4 regions of the Brevibacillus schisleri genome follow, and region 1 is predicted to be linked to each of the others. Evidence: riboswitches for the same ligand, from Rfam matches in the RefSeq annotation. Region 1 holds a riboswitch; each other region holds the start of a gene.
What was found. Region 1 has a riboswitch for cobalamin ahead of ACUUHJ_RS11095 (ABC transporter substrate-binding protein). Riboswitches for the same ligand answer to the same signal wherever they lie in the genome.
Positions count from the first base shown of each region.

Region 1 (6,032 bases):
GTTTATCGGTGTAAATGCAGGGATTCTTTCTGCGTGGAAGCAAAACTCCTGGTTTGACTACTGTGCGATGTTGATCGCTTTGGTTGGTGTATCCATGCCGATTTTTTGGCTAGGTTTGATGGAGCAATGGGTGTTTGCCCAAGAATTGAAATGGCTGCCATCAGTTGGTCGCGACAATTCGCGTAATCCCATAGAGGCTATTACGCACTTTTATATACTGGATACGATGATGGCTGGTCGTTGGGATCAGCTATGGGAAGTTATCAAGCATTTGATCCTGCCGGGAATCGCGTTAGGTACGATCCCGATGGCGATCATTGCACGTATCACTCGTTCGAGTATGCTGGAAGTCATGCGTGCCGACTATGTCAGAACCGCTCGTGCAAAAGGCCTGACGCAGTTTTGGGTCGTGTACAAGCATGCGCTGAAAAATGCAATGATCCCTGTCTTGACGGTAATTGGTTTGCAAACAGGGTTGTTGCTGGGTGGAGCCGTTTTGACAGAGACGATCTTTGGATGGCCAGGAGTTGGTCGCTATATTGTGACCGCCATTGGAAACCGTGACTATCCGGTTATCCAATCAGGTATCCTTGTAATCGCGACGATTTTCGTCCTGATCAATCTCTTGGTCGACCTTCTGTACGCCTATATCGATCCGCGCATCAAATATCGCTAAGGAGGGACGAAGAGACATGGCACAACCACAATTACAATCACAAGATCAGGTAGTACCTTTAAAAGTGAAGCAAGAAGAAGTAGTCTCTCCTTGGAAGGATGCATGGAGGACGCTACGAAAAAACAAGCTGGCGTTGGTGGGCTTCGGGATCATTTTGTTTTTCGTTGTTGTGGCGGTACTAGCTCCATGGATTGCTCCGTATCCGTACGACAAAGGCGAGCTCGTGATGAAAAACAAGCCACCTTCCGAAGCGCATTGGTTTGGAACAGATTACAATGGTCGTGATGTATTTAGTCGCGTTATTTATGGGGCACAAATCTCCTTGTGGGTAGGGACGTTCTCTGTCATTGGTTCCGTTCTCGTAGGGACCTTGCTCGGTCTTTTGGCAGGATATTATGGCAGATGGATCGATACGATCATTTCGCGTCTTTTTGATATTATGCTTGCGTTTCCGAGTATTCTTTTGGCAATCGCTGTGGTTGCCATCTTGGGGCCATCTTTGCAAAACGCCTTGATTGCCATTGCGATTATTAACATTCCGACATTTGGGCGGTTAGTACGCGCCCGTGTATTGAGCTTAAAGGAAGAGGAATTCGTCATGGCCGCACGGGCAATCGGAATGAAAAATTCCCGCATTATCATGCAGCATATTTTGCCGAACAGCCTCGCACCAATCATTGTGACCGGGACGATGGGGATCGCAACAGCAATTATTGAAGCAGCTGCACTTGGCTTTCTCGGACTGGGAGCACAAGCGCCAGAACCAGAATGGGGAAAAATGCTCGCTGATTCACGTCAGTACATTCAAAAAGCACCATGGACCGTTATTTTTCCAGGGCTCTCTATCATGCTAACAGTTCTCGGCTTTAACTTAATTGGGGACGGCTTGCGTGATGCACTTGACCCGCGGATGAAGAGCTAGTCCAATTGAAAAAGACAGAAGGGAATGGAGATACCGTCCTTCTGTCTTTTCTTATTTATCCTTCTTCCATGAAGGTGCGGCACAACTGATTGAAAGCAGGCGCAGCTTTCGTGATTACCTGATGCCTTACGTTTGGGATCATCTCGAGTCTTGCTTTTGGCAATTTCATCGTAAGCATTTGCGCATAATGATGCATACGTTTATCTTGTTCGCCATAGGCAAGTAAAATCGGAAGCTGGATCTCGCCTAGACGCTCTGTACATTGATAGCGATGACCGGCACCGTAAAGGTATTTTAAGCTGGTGGGATCTGTTTTGGAGGCGTGCGCCGTCCATTTTTCCTGCATTTCTGGGCTATTGACATGTGAGGAGGCAATGGAACGGGCAAGAAGAGGGACTCCGTGAAGCATCGACAATGCCTGCGCCATCCAAAATCGTCCATGCAAATACAGGTCATTCACTTCGGAAAAACCGCTCACGAGTATACCGCCTCGTGCATGATCAGGATAGCGAAGACAATATTCAAGGGCGATAGAAGCACCTTGGGAGTACCCCAAAATAAAGGGACGCTCTATGCCGAGTGATGGGATCAGCTTATGGAGTCGTTCTGCCAATTCCCCAATAGAATAGGGCTTCTCCATGGGCGAACTGTCACCATGTCCGGGCAAATCAGGGACAATGAGCTGAAAAGTATCTGCGAGTGCTTGCTGATAAACAAAATTGATAGAGCCGATGCATGGCGCATGGATACACAATAACGGCTGGCCTTTCCCCGATATGTGAAAAGCAAACTGCTTGCCATCCTGATGGACGAGTATTTGTTCCATTTTTGTTTTCACCCCACCCTTAGGTTGTCCGATCCGAAGTAGATTTTGCAATTGAACTCTTCTTTTTTTGATGGGGAAGTGGTATTCTCGCAATAGAATAATTGGTGAAAGCAGGGTGAAGAAGTTGTTTCAAGAGCGCATTTCGAAGCTCCACACGTTTTTGACAGAGCAAGAGCTGAACGCGGTGTTGATTACCTCTCCCAAGCACGTCTACTATTTGACCGGATTTTTTACTGACCCACATGAACGTTTTATGGGTCTTGTTATTCCTGCTGAAGGAAAGCCTTCCTTAATTGTACCTGCTCTTGATCGTGAGGCAGCAGCAGAGGCTTCGTTCGTTCAAGATATCCATACACATACGGATATCCAAAACCCGTATGAAATCCTCAAGCAAGTGTTACCAGCGAACTTGGCGAAGCTTGGAATTGAAAAAAGTCATATGACTGTCGAGCGCTATGAAGCACTTGGACAAGTTGTTCTGGCGTCGAGCTATGTAGACGTGGAAGAGCCACTCCGTGAAATGCGTTTGATCAAATCTGCGGACGAAGTGGATCGTCTGAAGCACGCTGTTCAGTTGGTCGAGGATTCCTTGCGGGAGACCCTGAAAAAAGTCAAGACAGGCATGACCGAGACAGAAATCGTAGCTGAGCTGGAATTCCAGATGAAGCGCTGGGGTGCAGAAGGTCCATCCTTTACGTCCATGGTATTGGCAGGGGAGAAGTCCGCTTTGCCACATGGGAAGCCAGGAACGCGCCAGGTGCTAGAAGGCGACTTGCTTTTGTTTGATATCGGGGTAGCTGCGAACGGATATGTATCCGATATTACGCGTACCTTTGCTGTAGGCGAGATCAGCGCCCAGCTACAAGAAATTTACGAGACAGTATTGGCTGCTAACGAAGCGGCAATTGCTGAGATTCGTCCGGGTGTGACCTTTGCGCATTTGGATAAAACCGCTCGCGATGTTATCACCGCAAAAGGCTACGGAGAATACTTCATGCACCGCCTTGGGCATGGACTAGGGATGGATGTACACGAATATCCGTCTGTTCACAGCCAGAACCAAGAAGTGCTTCGTCCAGGAATGGTCTTTACCATCGAGCCGGGCATCTATTTGCCAGGAGTAGGTGGCGTGCGGATTGAAGACGATGTATTGGTTACGGAAACGGGCGTTGAAATACTCACGCAGTTCCCGAAAAAACTGACTTCTATTAACGGATGAATAAGTTGGAAAAATTGAATACGTATCGAATGGTGCTGGATGGCATATGCCGTCAGCTTAAAAGGGAAGTCCGGTGAAAAACCGGCGCGGTCCCGCCACTGTAACGAGGAGCGCCTAGCGAATAGCCACTGTTTTTTGCGAGACAAAAAATGGGAAGGTAGCTGGGTGTGTTGATCCGTAAGCCAGGAGACCTGCCATGCGATCATTTACAATCGACCCACGAGGATGGGGCAGATGTGGAAACAGTCTATGAAAGGGCGCCTTTGCGCCTATTATGGCTATATCTACGTTTGTCATGCACCTCCCGATTGAAATGGGGGGTGCTTTTTTTGTGGAAGCAATTGGTTTACTACAACATTTATAAAAGAAAAAGGGGATTACAGATGTTTCATACAATCAAAACACATACAGTAATGAAAGGACTAGCTTTCGGTATCATGACAGCTGCCATGCTTTTGGTTTCGGCATGCGGCTCCACTACGACAACGCAGGCTCCAGCCAAAACAGAACAAACCGCTGCTCCAGCAGCAGAGAGCAAGCCTGTAACACTCACCAATAATGGCATCGAAATGACCTATCCAACAGCACCTGAACGTGCCGTGACATTGAACCAACACGTCACCGAAATCATGTTGGCGTTGGGCCTGGCTGATAAAATGGTCGGAACCGCTTACCTGGACGATGAAATCCTTCCAGCGTTAAAAGCAGATTATGACAAGATTCCGGTCCTGTCTGACAAGTATCCTACGAAAGAAGTGCTGTTGGCAGCGAACCCAGACTTCGTGTACGCCGGATGGAAAAGCGGTTTCGGCGAAAAGGGCGTAGGAACGATGCAGGATTTGGAAAAGGTCGGCATCAAATCGTATCTGCAAGAATCGTCTAACAAGCCTGGTCCAACGATCGACGATGTGTTCGCGGATATTACGAACATCGGACGCATTTTCCGTGTGGAGGACAAAGCCAATGATTTGATCCATAAAATGAAGAGTGAAATGGATCAAACGATTAGCAAAATTGGCAAGGTGGACGAGCCACTTAAAGTATTCGTGTACGACAACGGGGAAGATAAGCCATTCACAGCAGCCAACAACTACATGACGTCCTTAATCAAAACGGCTGGCGGCAAGAACATTTTTGACGATATTCAAAAGGGTTGGGCAGAGGTCAATTGGGAGCAAGTAGTGAGTCGCAATCCAGACGTGATTATTATCGTAGACTACGGGGATAGAACTGTTGAGCAAAAGCGTAATTTCCTTTTGACCAAAAAAGAACTGGCGGATATCCCGGCGATTAAAAATCAACGACTGGTTGTATTGCCATTGTCTGCGGCTTCTGAAGGCGTTCGAGCACCGATTGCGCTGAAAATTTTGGCGGAAGGACTCTACCCGGATAAATTCAAATAGAGTACGCCCCTTTTAAGGGAGGGAATAGCACTGCAACAGATCAAGTTACCTTCTATCATCATTACTTTATTGGTCGGACTCTTCCTCTCGATTACGTTCGCAGTTACGCTCGGATCGGTGGAGATTAAACCGACTACGGTATGGAAAATTGCCTTATCAAAAATTCCGATGTTGACCCAATGGATTGAGGTGGACTGGTCCCAAGGGGAGCAAACAATTATTTGGGATATTCGCTTTCCGCGTGTACTCTTGGGGGCGATCGTCGGCGCAGGTCTGTCTGTCGTGGGAGTAGCGATCCAATCGTTGGTTCGCAACTCCCTGGCTGACCCGTATGTGTTAGGCGTATCTTCAGGTGCTTCCGTTGGAGCTACTTCCGTAATTATTTTCGGAGCATTCAGCATGTACGGGCAATATGCGTTAACCTTTGGCGCTTTTACAGGCTCTCTCGTGTCCATCATTCTCATTTTTACGCTATCTCGTATTGGAGGACAAAACTCGACGGTACGCCTGCTCATGGCTGGAATTGCGATATCTGCGATCTTGTCGGCCATTACCAGTCTCCTTGTGTTTTCAGCACCGAATGAGCATGGAATTGGAACGGTCCTGTTTTGGTTGAGTGGCAGTCTGGCTGGCGGCAAATGGGAGTACCTGACGATCCCTACATTGATTGTTGTCATCTGTCTCATCGTCTTAATGGCCCAATACCGCTCGCTCAATGCGATGCTGATGGGCGAGGAGTCAGCGGGAACACTGGGGGTTAATACGGTACAATTCCGCAAGCTTCTCCTGGTGATCACGGCACTACTCACGGGGGTGATCGTGTCCATCGCGGGATCAATCGGTTTTGTCGGATTAATGATGCCCCATATTGTCCGTGTGATGGTCGGATCAGATCACAGACGTGTCCTGCCTGTCAGCGCTTTGTTTGGCGCGATATTTCTCATCTGGGTTGATGTAGTCGCCAGGCTTGCATTTGCACCGGAGGA
Region 1 covers NZ_JBVNDM010000001.1:2,228,744-2,234,775, forward strand. The annotation lists gene ACUUHJ_RS11075 (ABC transporter permease) at 1-676, shown strand, start outside; gene ACUUHJ_RS11080 (ABC transporter permease) at 693-1,598, shown strand; gene ACUUHJ_RS11085 (alpha/beta fold hydrolase) at 1,654-2,424, opposite strand; gene ACUUHJ_RS11090 (M24 family metallopeptidase) at 2,549-3,643, shown strand; cobalamin riboswitch at 3,657-3,856, shown strand; gene ACUUHJ_RS11095 (ABC transporter substrate-binding protein) at 4,027-5,046, shown strand; gene ACUUHJ_RS11100 (FecCD family ABC transporter permease) at 5,071-6,032, shown strand, end outside.

Region 2 (6,032 bases), 3.3 Mb from region 1:
AAATCCAAGCAACACAACAATAGGCAGAAGAATTCCTGCTGTGATACCAACGGAGGTCATTCCCCCGATAGCAGCGAGCACACATAAGCCCATCAAGGCGATTGCAGTCACCCACTCGGGTGTGCGAGGCAGATAGTTGACGGTAGTCCATGTCTGGGTATCGATCAGATTGGTTAACGCCATCAAATACAGGCAGATCATGATCGGAGTGAGTAAGAGATGGCTGACAATATTTCCTGTTCGCTGCTGAAGCCATTCATACAAGGCTTGTTGCTTTATTGTTCGATTGATTACAAACAATAGATACACCCACAAGGAAAAAGGAATACCAGCAAGCAACACGCTCAACCAAGCATCTCTTCCGGCTTTACTCAGTAAGAGGGGAATGACGGTTACGTGGTTCGTAATGCCGATCGTCAGCATCATCACCATAATGGCTTGACCAATCCCGATTTTTCCGTCCACTTTCATGAAAGACTAATCCCCCTATGCGTGGTGGTGCTGTTAGGATTTGCCTGCTTACTTGGAAATATGTATCACGTATAAAGGTTACATCCTCCCGAAAAAGTATGGTATTCTACTATGAGGTAAAAAGGTAGAAACGGAGTAAGGAGTGCAGCCGATGTATCAGCTCATAAGAAAATATCTGTTCCAACAAGATGCGGAAGAGATTCATGAAAAGACAATTGGTGCCTTAAGGCTGGTGGAGGATTCTGCTCCAGGCAAAAGCATCCTGAAGATGATCTATCAGGTAAAAGACCAGCGATTGGAGAACAAGCTGTGGGGAATGACGTTTCCGAATCCAGTCGGACTTGCAGCCGGTTTTGATAAAAATGCAGAAGTCTATCATGCGTTGGGTGCTCTTGGTTTTGGGTTTGTGGAAATCGGGACATTGACGCCGCAGGGGCAGCCAGGCAATCCAAAGCCCCGATTGTTCCGATTGCCGGAACATCAAGCTGTCATTAACCGGATGGGCTTCAACAATCACGGTGCGTATCTGGCTTCCCAGCATTTGGTCGATTACGCATACTCAGATGTTCCGATTGGGATTAACATTGGGAAAAACAAAGTAACGCCGAATGAAGAAGCGGCCGTCGATTATAGCAAATGTATGGACATGCTCTATGCATACGGTCACTATTTCGTCATTAACATCAGCTCTCCGAATACCCCGAATCTGCGTGACTTGCAGGAAACGGAGAGCTTGCGTCATTTGGTGCGTGCAGTAAAAGAAAAGGCAACCGAAATGGAAGGGCGTTCCATCAAGAAAAAGCCGATCTTGCTGAAAGTAGCGCCAGACATGTCAGATGAGCACATGCGCGATGTTGTTCACGCTGCTGTAGAAGAAGGCATTTCCGGAATTATTGCGACCAATACGACACTGTCACGCGAGGCCGTCTCTGGTCATCGCTTTGCCGAGGAAGCGGGCGGACTGAGCGGTAGACCTCTTACAGAGCGTTCCACAGCTTGGGTGAAGGAGATTTATCAAGAAGTAGGAGACAAGGTACCAATCATTGGTGTCGGCGGTATTTATAATGGGGAAGACGCCTACGCGAAAATCCGGGCAGGAGCCAGTCTTGTTCAGGTGTATACGGGGATGATTTATCAGGGCCCAGGTATCGCCAAACAAATCAACAAAAAACTGCTCAAGCTCATGCAACGCGATGGTTTTAAACATATTAGTGAAGTAATTGGCGTAGACGCAAAAGAATAGATAGAACAAAGTACGCATAGGTAGATGGTTCCGTTTGTAGTGGGTCATCTACTTATGCGTTTTTGCTTATATTCTTCCGATTTATGTAGTGATCCGGTATAATGATGTGGGACAAACATGAATTGTCAGTCAATTGCATATAGTCGGCGTTAGGTGCCTTTATGTGACGCATAAAGGGTAACAGGGAATCGGGTGAAAGTCCCGAGCGGTCCCGCCACTGTAACCAGGGAGCTCTCTTTGAGAAGGAAACCACTCATCTTCGTATGGGGAAGGACAAGGAGCGCATGGATCTGGAAGCCAGGAGACCTACCTAGTAGCCACACCCACAGAACCTTCGCGGAAAGGAGCGGTGAATACGAGGCAATGAGGCTGTCTAGTCAGTCTGTTGTTTTGTGTGCACATCTCGTCCACTGATGGATGGGATTTTTTTGTTTGGAGGAAAGAATGAAAGCCAGTGAAGGAGGATAAACATGAATCGATCTCGTCTCGTATCTACTTGTTTGATGATCGCGGGCTTTGTCTTGTATTTTTTGCTCAATGAACCTGAGACAGGACATGCAATGCACATCATGGAAGGGTATTTGCCATTATCCTGGGCCTTATTTTGGTGGGCTGTGTTCTTGCCATTCTTTATTCTTGGGATTCGCTCGATTAACAAGATTGTAAAAGAACATCCCGAGATGAAGCTCCTTATTGGCGTTGCAGGAGCATTTGCCTTTGTTTTATCTGCATTGAAAATCCCTTCGGTTACAGGCAGCAGCTCTCACCCGACTGGAACGGGCCTTGGCGCCATTATGTTTGGGCCTTTTGCGATGTCTGTGTTAGGGAGTATGGTGCTCTTGTTTCAAGCCTTGCTTTTGGCACATGGGGGTTTGACTACGCTAGGGGCAAATGCTGTATCCATGGCTGTGGTAGGACCTATGGTGGCATACGGAATCTATTGGCTGATCATGAAAGTGGCCGGAAGTCAGCGTCTGGCGGTTTTTGCGGCGGCGGCTTTGGCTGATCTCGCTACCTATGTGGTGACTTCGCTTCAACTGGCACTCGCATTTCCAGCTGAATCTGGCGGAGTGTTGGCTTCGTTTGCCAAATTCGCAGGAATCTTTGCGTTCACGCAAGTACCGCTCGCTATTAGTGAAGGTCTGTTGACCGTTCTTGTTTGGAACTGGTTGTTATCTTATAACGCAAAAGAGCTTACACAGCTTCGTTTGCTCAAACGGGAGGAATCGCTGTGAAAAAAGGATGGAACTGGCTTTTACTCTTGGGGGTAATCGTACTGGCTACTGTCCCGCTGTTACTAGTGCAGGACTCGGAATTTGGAGGCGCAGACGGCGTGGCAGAGGAAGCGATCAAGGAAATCGCTCCGAACTACGAACCATGGTTTCAACCGCTGATAGAACCGCCAGGGGGAGAGACGGAGAGTCTATTGTTTGCGGTGCAGGCGGCGTTGGGAGCGGGAGTGGTTGGCTACGCCGTGGGCTTGTACAAAGGTCGGCTGGATAAACGGAAAAAATGAACGGATTGCAGCTTGATTCTCTCTCTTATCAAAACAGGCTAAAACATCTGCCGCCAGCTCATAAGCTATTGCTGGCGAGTGCAATGTTACTGCTCGTCCTGGTGGGACATGTATGGATGCAGATGGCGGTCGTTGTTTGGATGACGATATGGGTAGTGGTGTATGCCCGTATTCCTGTCCGTATCTACTGTGCCTTTATGATCGTGTCACTCTCGTTTTTCGCGGCGGGGCTCCCTGCTCTATTGATTGAAGGGGCGAGAGCAGGAGGAGTACAGGTCCAGGTCGCGGCAGCATGGGAATTCGGTACGTATGTGCTCTATGTGCCGATGTCCTCCTTCAGTAAAGTTTGGATTTTATTTTGGCGGACCATGGCGAGCTTATCTTGCTTTGCTTTCCTTTTGTTTACCGTGCCGTTTGCCGAAATCTTGCAGGTGCTTCGGCGGCTTCATATGCCTGTTCTTGTGACTGATTTATTAATGATCATGTATCGGTTTATTTTTGTGTTGGTAACGATTTCTCACCAGCTCTGGATTGCCCAACGTTCGCGCGGAGGTCATCGCGGCTTCCGGGCGACACTTCGGGATGCAGGGGTTCTCGTTGCGCAATTGTTTGTCAGAGCGATGCGCAAATACGAAGCCCTGCACAAAGGAATGGCGGCAAGAGGTTTCGGGGAGAGCATGCAGGTGCTCTCGTTTCATTCCCATGCCCGCTCGCGCCGCTATGAGTGGGAATCAATCGCAGGCTGTATCCTGCTGGTGCTGCTTGAGTGGTGGACAGGAGGTTGGCGGTTATGACATCACGGTTGTTGGAGTTCATCGATTTGCAGTACACGTATCCAGGAGGGCGGGGACCAGTCCTGTCAGGGCTGTCCTTATGGATTCCAGAGGGGAAAAAATGTGTTCTTTTGGGGCGGAATGGCTGTGGGAAGTCGACCCTGTTCTTGCATGGAAACGGGATTATCGAGCCACAGAAGGGACAGGTGCTGTGGAAGGGGAAACCCATTGTCTACAAACGAGCCGTATTGCAAGAGATGACGCAAAAGGTAGGCTTGGTCTTTCAAGATCCCGAGCATCAGTTGATCGCAAGCACAGTCGCGGAAGATATATCCTACGGTTTATGCAATCAGAAGCTGCCCGTGGACGTAATCCGGGCAAAGGTAGAAAAGGTGCTGGATGCATTCGGGTTAAGAGAGCTGGCAGAAGCTCCGATTCATCATTTGAGCCTGGGACAAAAACGGAGACTGGCACTCGCGGGGGTCATGGTCATGGAGCCGGAGCTTCTGCTATTGGACGAGCCTACTGCGTATCTGGATCGCTATCAGACCAAAAATTTGCTGCGGGAGCTCGATGCCATTCATCGGCAAGGAACGACTGTTTTGATGGCAACACACGATATGGATATTGCGTTTGAATGGGCCGAGTGGATTTGCATCATGGATGAAGGCAGGCTTGTGTTCGCGGGAGATCCGCAGGAGGCATTGGAAAACAGAGACATGCTGGAAAGCCTTCATCTAGGTATGCCGTTGCTCGTGGATGTGTGGGAGGCACTGCCTGAGCAGTGGAAGCGAGAGTTGGGCGGAAATATTCCACGTTCGGTCGACGAGCTGCGAAAAATGCTAAGTGTTCAGCGGGTGTGGTGAATGGAGTGGGCGCTTTCGGGTAAGCTAACCCCAAAAAGCCATGGAGGTAAGCAGTATGGAACATGACTCTGTCTCGAGTTCATCTGTCCCGAATCATCAGGAAAAAGGAATCCCTCGCCAAGTGAAGGATGAACTGATGTATCAAGTGTTGGAGAAAGACATGACTACCGCTGAACAGGAAAAGAAGATAAAGGATGATTACCTAAAAGGAAAGGCGTAAATTTGCGCCAAGAAGCCCTTCTCGCCACATAAAGGCGTGAAGGGCTTTTTTACATGGAATGATCCCCGTACCCACCCTCGTCTGTCAGACAAAATCAACACACGGTAGTTACAATACCAAGTACGCATTACTCATGTCACATTACTGGGCTTCTTATGTGAGAGAGGGATTTGAACCCTCAGGGTTGCCCCTCGACCCGACCAATGAGTTTTCAACATTAACCCTGTTGAATGGGGACGTGTTCGCCTTTTGCAGACAGACTACCGACTTCCATGTCTCTTACGTCAGGTTTCTTGCAGCTCCGTTAACCAGTTGAATTGTTGAATGCTTGCATCCAGTTCCCGGTACTGCTTGGACAGCTCGTCGACTTTCTTTTGCAACTGAGCAATATTAACAGTCGAGCAAACCTTGACCTCCGAACGGCTGTAGCGATCATGCTTGACTGTAGCTGCTTTGATCAGGTCGGCCAGCTCATTGCGTTTTGAACCGAGAACATCACGTTTGGTTAACGCAGCGGAGAGCGTCATTGTTTCGTTAAAGCGGCAAGACGCATTGGTTCGATTGATTTGCTGAACAATATGCTCGAGCTGGTCAAACAACTGATACAGCTCAGATAAGAGATCGTCAGGATTTTCTGGAGGCTGTTCACCTTCCTGGACCTTTGCGCTGCGGTGCAAGCGGTCCCCCAACTGTTCGATTCGCTTTTGATAATCGGCACGAATGATTAACGCTTCCGCGAGTTTCACAACCGTAACCCCCTAAACCAATCTGATAGTTTATACGCTTGTTTGTTTGATTGGTTGTGGTAAAAAAAATAAAATATGGGAAAACTTGAATTCCGCTGAAAAGGTAAGAAGATTTGTACGAATTTTGTAGGGATATGTCCATTCATCACGAATAACGTAAAGAAGGCACTTACTTACAATGGGGGAAGTGATGAGGT
Region 2 covers NZ_JBVNDM010000001.1:5,558,168-5,564,199, reverse strand. The annotation lists gene ACUUHJ_RS26470 (GerAB/ArcD/ProY family transporter) at 1-471, opposite strand, end outside; gene ACUUHJ_RS26465 (quinone-dependent dihydroorotate dehydrogenase) at 623-1,714, shown strand; cobalamin riboswitch at 1,849-2,042, shown strand; gene ACUUHJ_RS26460 (energy-coupling factor ABC transporter permease) at 2,185-2,949, shown strand; gene ACUUHJ_RS26455 (energy-coupling factor ABC transporter substrate-binding protein) at 2,946-3,230, shown strand; gene cbiQ (cobalt ECF transporter T component CbiQ) at 3,227-4,024, shown strand; gene ACUUHJ_RS26445 (energy-coupling factor ABC transporter ATP-binding protein) at 4,021-4,869, shown strand; gene ACUUHJ_RS26440 (hypothetical protein) at 4,925-5,089, shown strand; gene ACUUHJ_RS26435 (DIP1984 family protein) at 5,374-5,835, opposite strand.
Region 2: linked by a shared signal. The riboswitch ahead of ACUUHJ_RS26460 (energy-coupling factor ABC transporter permease) and the one ahead of ACUUHJ_RS11095 (ABC transporter substrate-binding protein) in region 1 are both predicted to bind cobalamin.

Region 3 (6,032 bases), 1.4 Mb from region 1:
AACATGGTAATCTGTAATGGTACAAATTGAATAAGAGGAGAAAGACTTATGAAGCGACCAGAAGATACACGCGTCGTTGTCGGCATGTCCGGCGGAGTCGACTCCTCCGTGACGGCTTACCTGCTTAAGCAACAGGGATATGACGTCATCGGCATCTTCATGAAAAACTGGGATGATACCGATGAATTCGGCCACTGCACGGCGGAAGAAGACTTCCAGGATGTCCGGCGCGTCTGTGAACAGATCGGCATTCCATATTACACGGTAAACTTTGAAAAAGAATACATGGACAAGGTATTCCAGTATTTTTTGGATGAATATAAACGGGGACGTACACCGAATCCGGATGTCATGTGCAACCGTGAAATCAAGTTCGGTGAGCTTCTCGCCAAGGTGATGGATCTGGGGGCGGATTATATTGCTACCGGCCATTACGCGCAGGTCAAGTACATCGATGGCGAGTACAAGCTGATTCGCGGCGTTGACAACAACAAGGACCAGACTTACTTCTTGAATGTATTGGGCCAAGAACAGCTTTCCAAAACGATGTTCCCGATTGGTCATCTCCCGAAGCCGCAAGTAAGGGAGATCGCGGAAAAAGCGGGACTCTATACAGCGAAAAAGAAGGACAGTACAGGGATCTGCTTTATTGGGGAGCGCAACTTCCGCGAGTTCCTGCAAAACTATTTGCCAGCCAAACCAGGAAATATCGAGACCGTAGATGGAGCAGTCATCGGTACGCACGACGGACTGATGTACTATACATTGGGTCAACGACAAGGATTAGGGATTGGCGGAGGTCATGGTACAAGCGGACAGCCTTGGTTTGTTGTAGACAAGGATCTGGAACGGAATGCCCTGATCGTTGGCGAAGGCTCTGATCATATCCGTCTGTACTCGAAGAGTCTCTTGGCGACCAACGTGAGCTGGGTGAGTGATAAGAAACCATCCGAAACGTTTACTTGTACAGCCAAATTCCGTTATCGCCAGCCAGATCAGGGAGTAACCGTTCACCTGCTGGAGGATGGCAACGTGGAAGTTGTATTTGATCAGCCGCAAAAAGCAGTGACACCTGGTCAGGCTGTCGTCTTCTACGATGGGGAAGTGTGCTTGGGTGGGGGTACGATTGATAAGGTACGCTTAGTCGATAAAGAGAACTAAGATAGACGGGGGAAGCACTCGGTGGATGCTACGAAAAAATCAAAAGTGATTATCGTTTCATTTTTGGCGGGAGCAGTTCTCTTGGCGATCATCTCTTATTTCGGGATGGCCTCCATGGGTAAAGAGCATATGGTGACGATCCAAAACGTCATCAAGGAGAACGGCGGGGTTGTAAACGCGGGTGGAGTGACAGCTGTTCCGCTGGAGGAAAGTCCTTTTACCAACGGCGGAAAAGGCAATACCATCTACCGTATCTACTATACGAAAGATGGGCAAACGTTGACGGCTTGGTATCGTGCTGATAACGAATCCTCCATCAAGAAAGAGCCGGAAGCATGGATTCTGCCGTAAAAACAAGGATAAACCTGACTGGGAGAGTGAAGGCATCACATGACCCAATATGCTGGATTGCGTGAACTGGCTGAACTGATTCGAAGACTCGAGCCAGAGTTAGCGAGTGCACAATTAAGTATTCTTGCTCATGAAAATAAAGAGGAAATCGCAACATTGCTAGTGGAAGGACTCGGGACAAAGATTCCTGTCCAACACAGCTCTGGCGAATATGCGAATCATTTGGCGATTTTGCGTGTAGGAGCGAACAAGTACACCTTTGCGCAAGATTGGAGAGAAGTGTACATCAGTGAAATCAATTACTGCGCTTGTCGCATACCTCCAGGGGCCCACGGATTGTTGGTTCGCCATATCGATTATCCAGGCGTGATTTATGATGTCTCACGAAAACTGGCCGAGTATCAAATCAATGTTTCCAAGTTGAATGTATCCCGCGAGCAAAAAGGGAAGAATGCCCTGCTTATCTCTGTGACTGATGAAGAGATTACACCAACGATTGTATCTGCCATCGAAGAGCTGCCCCAAATCACCAAAGTGTTATCTCTACAGTAAGCGAATCATGATAAACAAAAACTGCCCGTTGCTAGTAGCGGGCAGTTTTTTTCGTGGCGAATTTGAGTCCTTGACTAATGAAGACTGGCAAAACAGACGAGTGATTTTCGTTGGCAAATTCGTTAAAGGAAGCCTTGATTTGGCCCTTACCCATGGAGGACAATCGTTCGATCATCGCCAGTGATTTTTCTTTGACCAAGAATCGCCCATCGTTTTCCAACTCGCCGATCGTCAGGAGTGCATGGACGTCGAGGTCATCTGTCAGCAGGCTCGGCAATTGACTTTCCTTTGCAAGCAGCACGCTCTCATTCCAGTGGATAGAGGGACTACCGGCAATATACCGCTGGAACGCGTGTGGTCTCGACAGAAGCACATGCAAGACAAATAAGCCGCCTAGCGAATGTCCCAAAATCGCTTGCTGCGTCCGATCGATGGGGAAGTCGTTTTCGATGCTAGGCTTGAGCTCCTCCTCTAAAAAGGTGAGGAACTGCTCCGCTCCCCCCATCTGTGGCCACTCGGCTCCTTTTGGGCTGCCAGGAAGCTCTGAGGCGGGAACTTCATACGTGTAATCATAGAAACGAGCAGGATGATATGGGTCGTCTGTTGGATAGCCAATCCCGACGACGATAGCAGGATACACGCCAGTTCGTTCAGGGCCACGTGATTGTATCCGTATCGCTTCGGTCATAGTGGCAAAAACAGAGTTGCCATCTAGCAAATATATGACGGGAAAGCCTGATTCCGGAGGGGGATCGGCAGGTATACTTACGAAAATGTGATAGTCACGCTCTTGATAAGTCATGATTCTACGGTATGAACGAGGTATGACGACAGGTTGATAGTCGGTGCTTTTCATGAGGGCGACTCTCCAATCTCTCCAAGGCTAACCAACACACACAAAATCTATTATATGAACGAGAACCAGAGATTGGAAATAGCCGAAAAAGGAGAATAGTTAGTTTTCGAAAAGAGCCCATACTGAGCTTGACTCCTACGATATATTGAGGTAAAGTAAGTTTTACCAACTACATATTGATGCGGTAAGGTGTTTACCAGCCAGATTTGGTAGACTTAATAGGGAAGTCGGTGAGAATCCGACGCGGTCCCGCCACTGTAATGAGAGAGTTCCATTTGCGAAAGAAGGCCACTGATCATGAAGGATCGGGAAGGTGAAAATGGAGCGATGATCCAAAAGCCAGGAGACCTGCCTAACCGCTTGCACTGTTTACCCTACGGGAGATAGGGAAGTGTTCGAGCGCTCAATTCGCATTGGCGAATTGCTAGATGGAAGTCATCACGCGCATTCGGCATGTAAACGTCGGATGCGCTTTTACTTTGGCTAAATAACGTACATACAGAGTAAAAATAGCAAGGATAGGATGAGGGACATGCTAATCGCTTATGATTCAAAAACAGGAAACGTCCGACGATTCGTCAACAAAATTAATTTGCCACATGTGGAAATTGATCAAGATATGGTGTTGGACGAGCCATTCATTTTGATCACATACACGACGGGATTCGGACAAGTGCCGGAGAAGGTGGCGACGTTCCTGAAGCGAAATCATGTCCATCTGCGAGGGGTATCTGCCAGCGGCAACCGCAACTGGGGAACCAGCTTTGCCAAAAGCGCGGATACGATCGCGAGCCAATATGGCGTTCCGGTGATTTCAAAATTCGAACTGTCCGGTACCGGCCGTGACGTGGAACAATTTACGAGTGGGGTGGCAGCAATTGCGGCATATTGAATTGAACAACGAACTGATGCAGCGTGGCAACGACGGATTTTATCAACTGGAAAAGGATCGGGAGGCGGTTGCGGTCTTCATGGAAGAAGTGCAGTCCAACACGATGACTTTTGGCAGTGTGAAAGAACGCATGGACTATTTGATCGAGAATGACTTCTATGAAAACGTCTATGAAACATACACTGTTGAGCAGGTCGATGAAGTTTTCCGTTTGGCCTATGACGCCGATTTTCAATTTGCTTCGTATATGGCTATCTCCAAATTTTATAAAGATTACGCTTTGAAAACGAACGATAAATCGATGTACTTGGAGCAGTATCCAGACAGGGTGGCCGTTGTGGCACTGTCCCTTGGACAAGGTGACTTTGAGCTCGCTAAGCGTTTAACAGTATCCATGATGGACCAACGCTTGCAACCAGCGACACCAACTTTCCTGAACGCAGGAAAAAGCCGCCGGGGAGAAATGGTTTCCTGCTTCTTGCTCGAAATGGATGATTCACTGAATTCCATCAACTTTATTTTGGGAACTTGTATGCAGCTATCCAAAATTGGCGGCGGTGTAGCCGTAAACCTGTCCAAGCTTCGCGGACGAGGAGAGCCGATCAAAGGCGTCGAGGGCGCGGCAAAAGGTGTCATGCCGGTTCTCAAGCTGTTGGAAGATGCGTTTTCCTACGCGGATCAAATGGGGCAACGGAAAGGCTCAGGTGCAGCGTACTACAACATCTTCGGCTGGGATATCAACGAGTTTCTCGATTGCAAAAAGATCAATGCGGATGAAAAAGCCCGCATCAAAACGTTGTCCATCGGCCTGATCGTACCAAACGTGTTCTACAAGCTGGCTGAGGAAAACAAGCCACTGACTGTGTTTGCTCCATACTCCGTGTACAAAGAATACGGTGTGCATCTGGATGATATGGACCTCGATGAGATGTACGACGAGCTCTTTGCTAACGATCGCATCAAGAAAAAGACCGTGATGAGCGCACGCGAGATGTTGACCAAAATCGCGATGATCCAAATGGAATCGGGCTATCCGTACATCATGAACAAAACGAATGCGAACAACAACCATGCACTGAAAGATCTCGGTTCGGTAAAAATGTCCAACCTGTGCACGGAAATCTTCCAACTACAGGAGACTTCGACGATTACCAATTACGGCGAGATGGATATCATTCGTCGCGATATTAGCTGCAATCTGGCATCGCTCAATATTGTCAACGTGATGGAACGCAAAATGATCCGTGAATCCGTCCACGAAGGAATCGAAGCCATTACAGCCGTGAGTGACATGACGCGCGTAGAAAACGCTCCAGGCGTTCAAAAGGCAAACCGCGAGCTGCACTCCGTAGGTCTCGGTGCAATGAACCTGAACGGTTATCTGGCAAAGAACAGAATCGCTTACGAAAGTGAAGAAGCGAAAGATTTCGCCCGTACGTTCTTCATGATGATGAACTTCTACTCCTTGGAAAAAAGTATGGAAATTGCCAAGGTAACAGGCAAGACCTTCTTGGGCTTTGAACAATCGGAATATGCAAAAGGCACTTATTTTAACAAGTACGTGACGAACGATTACAGCCCGCGGACGGAAAAAGCTAAGCTTCTCTTTGAAGGAATGCACATTCCGACGCCAGCGGATTGGGCGGATCTACAGCAAAAGGTGCAAAAGCATGGCGTTTATCATGCGTACCGTTTGGCGATTGCACCGACACAGAGCATTTCCTACATTCAGAATGCGACTTCTAGTGTGATGCCAATTGTTGAGCATATCGAAACGAGAACGTATGCCAACTCTACGACGTATTACCCGATGCCATACTTGTCGCAGGAAAACTATTTTTACTACAAATCGGCGTATGTCATCGACCAATTCAAAGTGATTGATCTGATTGCCGAAATTCAAGAGCACATCGACCAAGGAATTTCGACTGTGCTGCACGTGAACAGCAACATTTCAACCAGAGAGCTAGCTCGCTATTACATTTACGCAGCGAAAAAAGGTCTGAAGTCGCTCTACTATACGCGTACGAAGCATTTGACTGTAGAAGAGTGCATTAGCTGCGCAGTTTAGTGAACGAGATTCATAAAAGGAAAAGCATCAAGCAAAAAGAGAAGAGGAACGCCATATGAAAGCAGTCAATTGGAACAGGCCGGACGACGATTTTACGATGACGTTTTGGAATCAAAACATCATGCAGTTCTGGACGGATGATGAGATTC
Region 3 covers NZ_JBVNDM010000001.1:3,591,702-3,597,733, reverse strand. The annotation lists gene mnmA (tRNA 2-thiouridine(34) synthase MnmA) at 49-1,161, shown strand; gene ACUUHJ_RS16800 (hypothetical protein) at 1,183-1,512, shown strand; gene ACUUHJ_RS16795 (ACT domain-containing protein) at 1,552-2,064, shown strand; gene ACUUHJ_RS16790 (alpha/beta hydrolase) at 2,096-2,920, opposite strand; cobalamin riboswitch at 3,091-3,290, shown strand; gene nrdI (class Ib ribonucleoside-diphosphate reductase assembly flavoprotein NrdI) at 3,453-3,812, shown strand; gene nrdE (class 1b ribonucleoside-diphosphate reductase subunit alpha) at 3,799-5,883, shown strand; gene nrdF (class 1b ribonucleoside-diphosphate reductase subunit beta) at 5,939-6,032, shown strand, end outside.
Region 3: linked by a shared signal. The riboswitch ahead of nrdI (class Ib ribonucleoside-diphosphate reductase assembly flavoprotein NrdI) and the one ahead of ACUUHJ_RS11095 (ABC transporter substrate-binding protein) in region 1 are both predicted to bind cobalamin.

Region 4 (6,032 bases), 2.1 Mb from region 1:
AAAATGTCTCCTGCATCTGCCTTAATGACCCCTGAAATCATTTTCAGCAAGGTGGATTTACCGCTTCCATTTGGTCCGATAATGCCAAAAAATTCTCCCTTGTCCACGCAAAAATCGATTCCGTGCAAAACTGGCGTATCCTGATACGATTTTTGCAAGCTGTGCACATTGATCATTGCATACGTTACCTCTTCCTAAAGCGTTTATTTTGCTTTAATAAATACGCGAAAAACGGTGCACCCAGAAATGCTGTCACGACACCGAGCGGGATTTCCGTTGGACTTAGCAGCATTCTGGCGAGAGTATCGGCCCACAGCACATAAATACCACCGCAGATCGCAGCCATTGGCAGTAAAATTCGATGGTCAGGACCGACAAGCATACGGACGAGGTGCGGTACCACTAGGCCAACGAACCCGATAATTCCCGCGATAGAAACCGCCGCTGCCGTCAGAAGAGTCGAGACGACCAAAACCACCAGCTTCGTTCGATCTACATGGACGCCGAGATGCGCAGCCTGCCGCTCGCCTAACGCAAATAGGTTCAAGGAACGTGCATAGCTTACCAGCACCATTCCGCCTATGACCAAGTACGGAATCAAGACATACGTGAAGGCCCAGCCCCGAAATGACAGGCTGCCCATCAGCCAGAACACGATCTCATTCACCGTCTGGTCGGATAGCGACACCATAAAGGAAACGAGTGAGCCGAGAAAAGCCTGCACCACAACACCAGACAAAATCAGGGTCTCCGTTTGCAGCTTTCCTTGCGTGTTCGCGAGTCCGAGTACGATCCATAAACTGAGCAGTCCTGTAAGAAAAGCGACAACAGGCGTGCTCCATGCACCCAAAAAGCTGATTTGCAAGCCAAACAGGATCAAAAAGGCTGCTCCGACAGCAGAACCTGATGCCACGCCCATCGTAAACGGATCTGCGAGAGGATTTCGCAAAACTCCCTGAAAACCCGCTCCCGCAAGAGACAAGCAGGCGCCAATCAAAACAGCCAATACAACGCGTGGAAAACGAACCTTCATGACAATTTGCTCAGATGACTCCGGCCACGTTACGGTGATCCACTCAGACAAGCCCGAGATTTGATGGAGCAGGATGAGCCATACTTGCGAAATGGGGAGATGTGCCGCCCCCATCGAGATGCTGATGACTATTGATGCCAGAAGGACGAGAAAGCTGACTCCTCCCCATATGAACAATCGTTTCTTCATTTTATTTCACCAAGTCTGGGTAAATCGCCTTCGCTACTTCGATCAAGCCTTGTGTAATACGCGGACCGGGACGGGACAAAATATTTTGGTCCATGCCAAAGATTTGTTTTTCACGAATCGCCTTCATTTTATCCCAGCCATTACGCTTGGCGATCATATCCTCCAGCTTGACGCCAGTCTTTTCATCGGTAATTCCGCTCGCATACAAAATGACGTCTGGATCGTTTTGCAAAATCTTTTCTTCACTGATCGGATTCCAGCCCTGTGTGTCAGAAGCAATGTTTGTCGCTCCAGCCAGTGTGATGAGTTCGTCCATGAATTCACCTTTTCCGACTGTCCAGCCTGGGGAAAATTCAAGGTATACCTTTTTCTTCTCTTCCGGTTTTACATGTTTCACTGCATCTTGAACGTACGCGATATCCTTCTTCATTTGCGCGACGACTTTTTCGGCTTGTTCTTGTTTGTTAGTGATCACTCCCATCGCTAACACATTGTTTAGGATGTCATCCATCTTTGTCGGATGGGTAATGTAGACGGGCATCCCGAGTGATTTGAGCTTGTCAGCCACTGGCTTCTCCATCGAAATCCCACCGACGACCATATCTGGCGTTTGAGCGAGAATCGCTTCTTCATTCGGTTTGACGACGCCGCCAATTTTCGGTTTTGCCTTCGCCGCTTCTGGATAATCATCATAGTCCGAGACAGCTACAATCCGATTTTCCAAGCCTAATGCGAACAAAATCTCTGTCTCGGCAGGTGATGTGGAGACGATTCGCTCAGGAGCTTTTGCAAAGGTTACTTCTTTTCCTGTCGCATCCTTGACTGTCAACGGATACGTAGTTTGTTTTGCAGGCTGCTCGGCTGTATTCTCTTGCGGTGCTGTCTGCGGTGCACTTGTTTGTCCACCAGGTGCTGGCTGGCTGTTATCGTTACCCGCACAACCTGCGAGGCTCGCCGCAACTAGTAGTGGGATCATGAATCGCAATGAACGTTTCATATGTAGAACTTCCTTTCTGCGTGTCTGATTGACTGTACCTTCCAATAAAAAAAGCGACCCTTGCTTCCATTCGGAAATCAAAGGGTCGGTACCTCAGGGCAAACAGACAGGACTGCTTCCTGAAATAGGCCGATCCTTTCCGCGAAGGCAACAGGCACGAAAACAAACAGGCAGGTCTCCTGGCTTACGGCTGAGTAACGAGCCGATTTACAGTGGCGGGACCGCGTCGGATTTTCACCGACTTCCCTTTTCACCCGATCTTTTTGAGAAAAGACGAGGCACCTATTTGCTGTTACGTTTGAAATTGTCACAGTCCATGACTCATCCTACATCATAGCATTCCTTGGGTGAAAAAAGAATGACAAACACGTAAGCTATTACTTTCTTGTCTGCTAAAAATGAAAGCGCCTGAACAAAGGGTTCAGGCAAATGGAATGCTTTTGGCAAAGCTTTTACCCTCGTTTGTGCAAATAATCCAGAATGCCCATGGCGCACACCTGTAAATCGAGCTTGAGTACTCCGAAAACTTCGTGGTCATCATTGATGCCTTGTGACTGTAGATGCTCCGAGACTCGTTCCAATAACTTACGAGACAGGTCAGCATATGTTTGTCCAGCAGCAAGTGTTGATTCTCCTTCCGCCACAAACACAGGGAGCCACTCACGTATTTGGCGGTACACATCGTCTACCTGTTCAGACATCCCAAAATGACCAAAGTAAATGCAATTCAGCTTGCGCGCTTCAAATCGACGTAGAGACGCTAACATGGCATCTGGGTCAAACTGATTCGGAGAAGTAGATGGCAGCACGAGGTGTATACCGTCCTTTTTAAGCTGCGGATAAAGTACACCTGCCGTATCACCTGTGAACATGCCGCGGCTAACGGGATCGTAGATGCTGAAATGATGATTGGCATGACCTGGCGAATCCAGAAACTCCAACATGCAATTCGCCCCGATCTTTAGTGTATCTCCGTCTCCACGAATCAAAATTCGCTCTTCGGGAACAGCCTCAATCGGATCAAACAATCGATCAAAATCATCATGGTACACCGCTCTCGCCCCTGCGATCAGTCGGCTTGGATCAACGAGGTGACGTGCACCCTTTGGATGGACGACGATCTTTGCGTTTGGGCAATCCTTTAGAAAAAGTCCCACTCCTCCCGCATGATCCAAATGAATGTGCGTCACGATGATGTATTTTACTTGTTCCGGGGTAAAACCGAGCTTGGCGAGGCCGGTCTTGATGTATGGGACGGAGGGGCTTGGCCCTGTTTCGACCAAAGTCAGTTCTTCTTCAGCGATGACATATGTCCCCGTGCGTTCCGCCCAGCCCATATCGAAACCGTCTATTAAATGGATGCGCTCCCCTAAGTAAATTGGCTGTGATGATTGCATGTAAATGCTCCTCCTTTTCAAAAACCATTTTATTGAGGGAATATTTACACTTTATCATCAATTTTGGACGAACTGGGAAAAACAACACAAATTCTTCATATTTTCATCGTAATATGAGGGTAGTAAAAACAATTCCTTTACCTGGAGGGGTGCAAAATGGGTCAGCTTTTTTCTGAGTTAAGACCTGAGCATGAGAAGTTTATCAAGAAGCAGCGAATGTTCTTCGTTGCCTCTGCTCCTATGGACACAGATGGTCACGTGAATCTTTCACCGAAAGGGTACGATTCCTTTCGCATCATATCGCCTACCGAGGTGGCCTATTTAGACCTGACCGGAAGCGGAAACGAAACCAGTGCACATCTACAGGAAAATGGCCGGATTACTCTCATGTTTTGTGCATTTGAAGGCCCCCCTCTGATCATGCGCTTATTCGGCAAAGGAACGGTTATTCTCCCAGATTCGCCTCGGTGGGATGAGCTCGTAAAAGACTTCCCGCTTCTGCCCGGTGCTCGTCAAATCATTACCGTAAACGTACAGGAAGTAAAGACTTCTTGCGGCTGGGCTATCCCCTTCTATTCCTACTCAAAAGAACGCGACACCCTTCAGAAATGGACTTTGGCTAAAGACGAGCAGGAACTGCTTGCTTATCAAAAGGAAAACAACGTAGTAAGCATGGATGGATTGCCAACACCATTGGGACAAAAGCTTTTTCCCGCAGTAGGTGGGGATAACGAAGCGTAAAATGCAAAGAAGCTGCCTTGCTCGCAGCTTCTTTGTTTGAAAACTCTTTACTTGCTGGTATAAATGACCACTGCATCGCGGAGAAACGCGGCTACACCTGGCTGTTCCTTGTCATAGTAAGCAGTAAAGCGCGGGTCATCGACGTACATCTGGGCAACACCTGCGTGCCCTTCCTTGCTGTAACTGTCCCAATAAAAGCTGAGCCATTGACGGTGAAGATCTGCTGCTTTTTGCGCAAGCTCATGAGCAGGATCTCCCGTCGCAAAGGCCTTTGCCAACGTCTCATGCAGTTCTTCATTTAACTGCTCAAGTGCGGCGTACTCCTGCTCGGTCATTCCTTTTATTTTCTGATTGGATTTGTCAACCTGCTCACTTCCATATTTTGCACGAATTTCTTCTCCGTATTGTGCCTCGTTGTCGTCAATCAACTTCTGCTTGAAGCCTTCAAATTTTTGTTTGTCACTCATCGTTTTGGTCCCCTCTCTTTGTGCTAATGTCAAATCGACATTGGCGATTAACGCATCCAATTGCGCTCGCCTTTCCAGGAGCTTCTCGCGGTGCTCCCACAGTGCTCGGTCAGCATCAAAGGTTGGTGAATCCAGGATCTCCTTGATCTCCTCCAAGCTCACACCCAGCTCGCGGTAAAAAAGGATTTGCTGCAATCGATCAACCTCAAGCTGTCCGTAAATGCGATACCCTGACGAATTGATTCTCGCCGGCTTGAGAAGCTCAATTTCATCGTAGTATCGGAGCGTCCGGGTGCTGACACCCGCCAGGAGTCCTAGCTTTTGCACCGTATATTCCATGTTCATTCCTCCTGACAAATTGATCGTACACATTTACGGACCGTCAATGTCAAACACATTTTCAGCATAAAATTGGCGTTACTCTCTATCCATAATTTGTTAAAATATAGATAACGCCATACAAGGGGGGACTTCGATGCTCTATATCATCGGTTTCATTGTAGCCGTAGTCGGTGCCGGATGGGGATTAACAGGGTTGCTTAGCCTCAAAGCCAGAGATAAACATGCCATCACGCATTACAGTGACGATGCTTATGCCCAGCAAACCTTGTTCCAGATGCACAATAATCCTAGCCAAGGAATGTAGAAATAAAAAATGGCTGCCCGCATCCTGTGCATGGCAGCCACCTTTCTTTTTACAGAGCTTGGAATGTATCAGTCAATACCGGTACGATTTGCTTCTTACGGGAGACAACGCCCTTCAGAACAGCTTTGTTGTCTACCAATGTTACTTGGTACGCTTTTTCTACCACTTGTGTTGCGCTACCAAGAGCGATCGCAACAGAATCGTTGTTCAAGATATCCGTTACAACAAACACGAACAGGTCCAAACCTTTTTCAGCGATGTTTGCATTCATAGCTGCTTCCAGTTCGCCTTGGCGTGCAAGTACATCATTGACATCTACTGCATTTACTTGTGCGATTTCTACTTTCGCATTACCCATTTGGAATTCTTTTGCATCCAATGTGAGCAATTGTTCGATTGTTTTGTCGCTCAGGTCTGCCCCCGCTTTGAGCATGTCCAGACCGTATGCTTCCAGATTGACACCTGCGATTTCAGCCAGCTCATGAGCAGCCGCCACATCTTGCTCCGTGCAAGTTGGGGATTTCAACAGCAACGTATCCGAAATGATAGCAGAAAGCATCAA
Region 4 covers NZ_JBVNDM010000001.1:4,371,825-4,377,856, forward strand. The annotation lists gene ACUUHJ_RS20675 (ABC transporter ATP-binding protein) at 1-176, opposite strand, end outside; gene ACUUHJ_RS20680 (FecCD family ABC transporter permease) at 185-1,222, opposite strand; gene ACUUHJ_RS20685 (ABC transporter substrate-binding protein) at 1,224-2,219, opposite strand; cobalamin riboswitch at 2,372-2,520, opposite strand; gene ACUUHJ_RS20690 (MBL fold metallo-hydrolase) at 2,672-3,616, opposite strand; gene ACUUHJ_RS20695 (pyridoxamine 5'-phosphate oxidase family protein) at 3,773-4,357, shown strand; gene ACUUHJ_RS20700 (MerR family transcriptional regulator) at 4,405-5,163, opposite strand; gene ACUUHJ_RS20705 (hypothetical protein) at 5,300-5,470, shown strand; gene ACUUHJ_RS20710 (manganese-dependent inorganic pyrophosphatase) at 5,520-6,032, opposite strand, start outside.
Region 4: linked by a shared signal. The riboswitch ahead of ACUUHJ_RS20685 (ABC transporter substrate-binding protein) and the one ahead of ACUUHJ_RS11095 (ABC transporter substrate-binding protein) in region 1 are both predicted to bind cobalamin.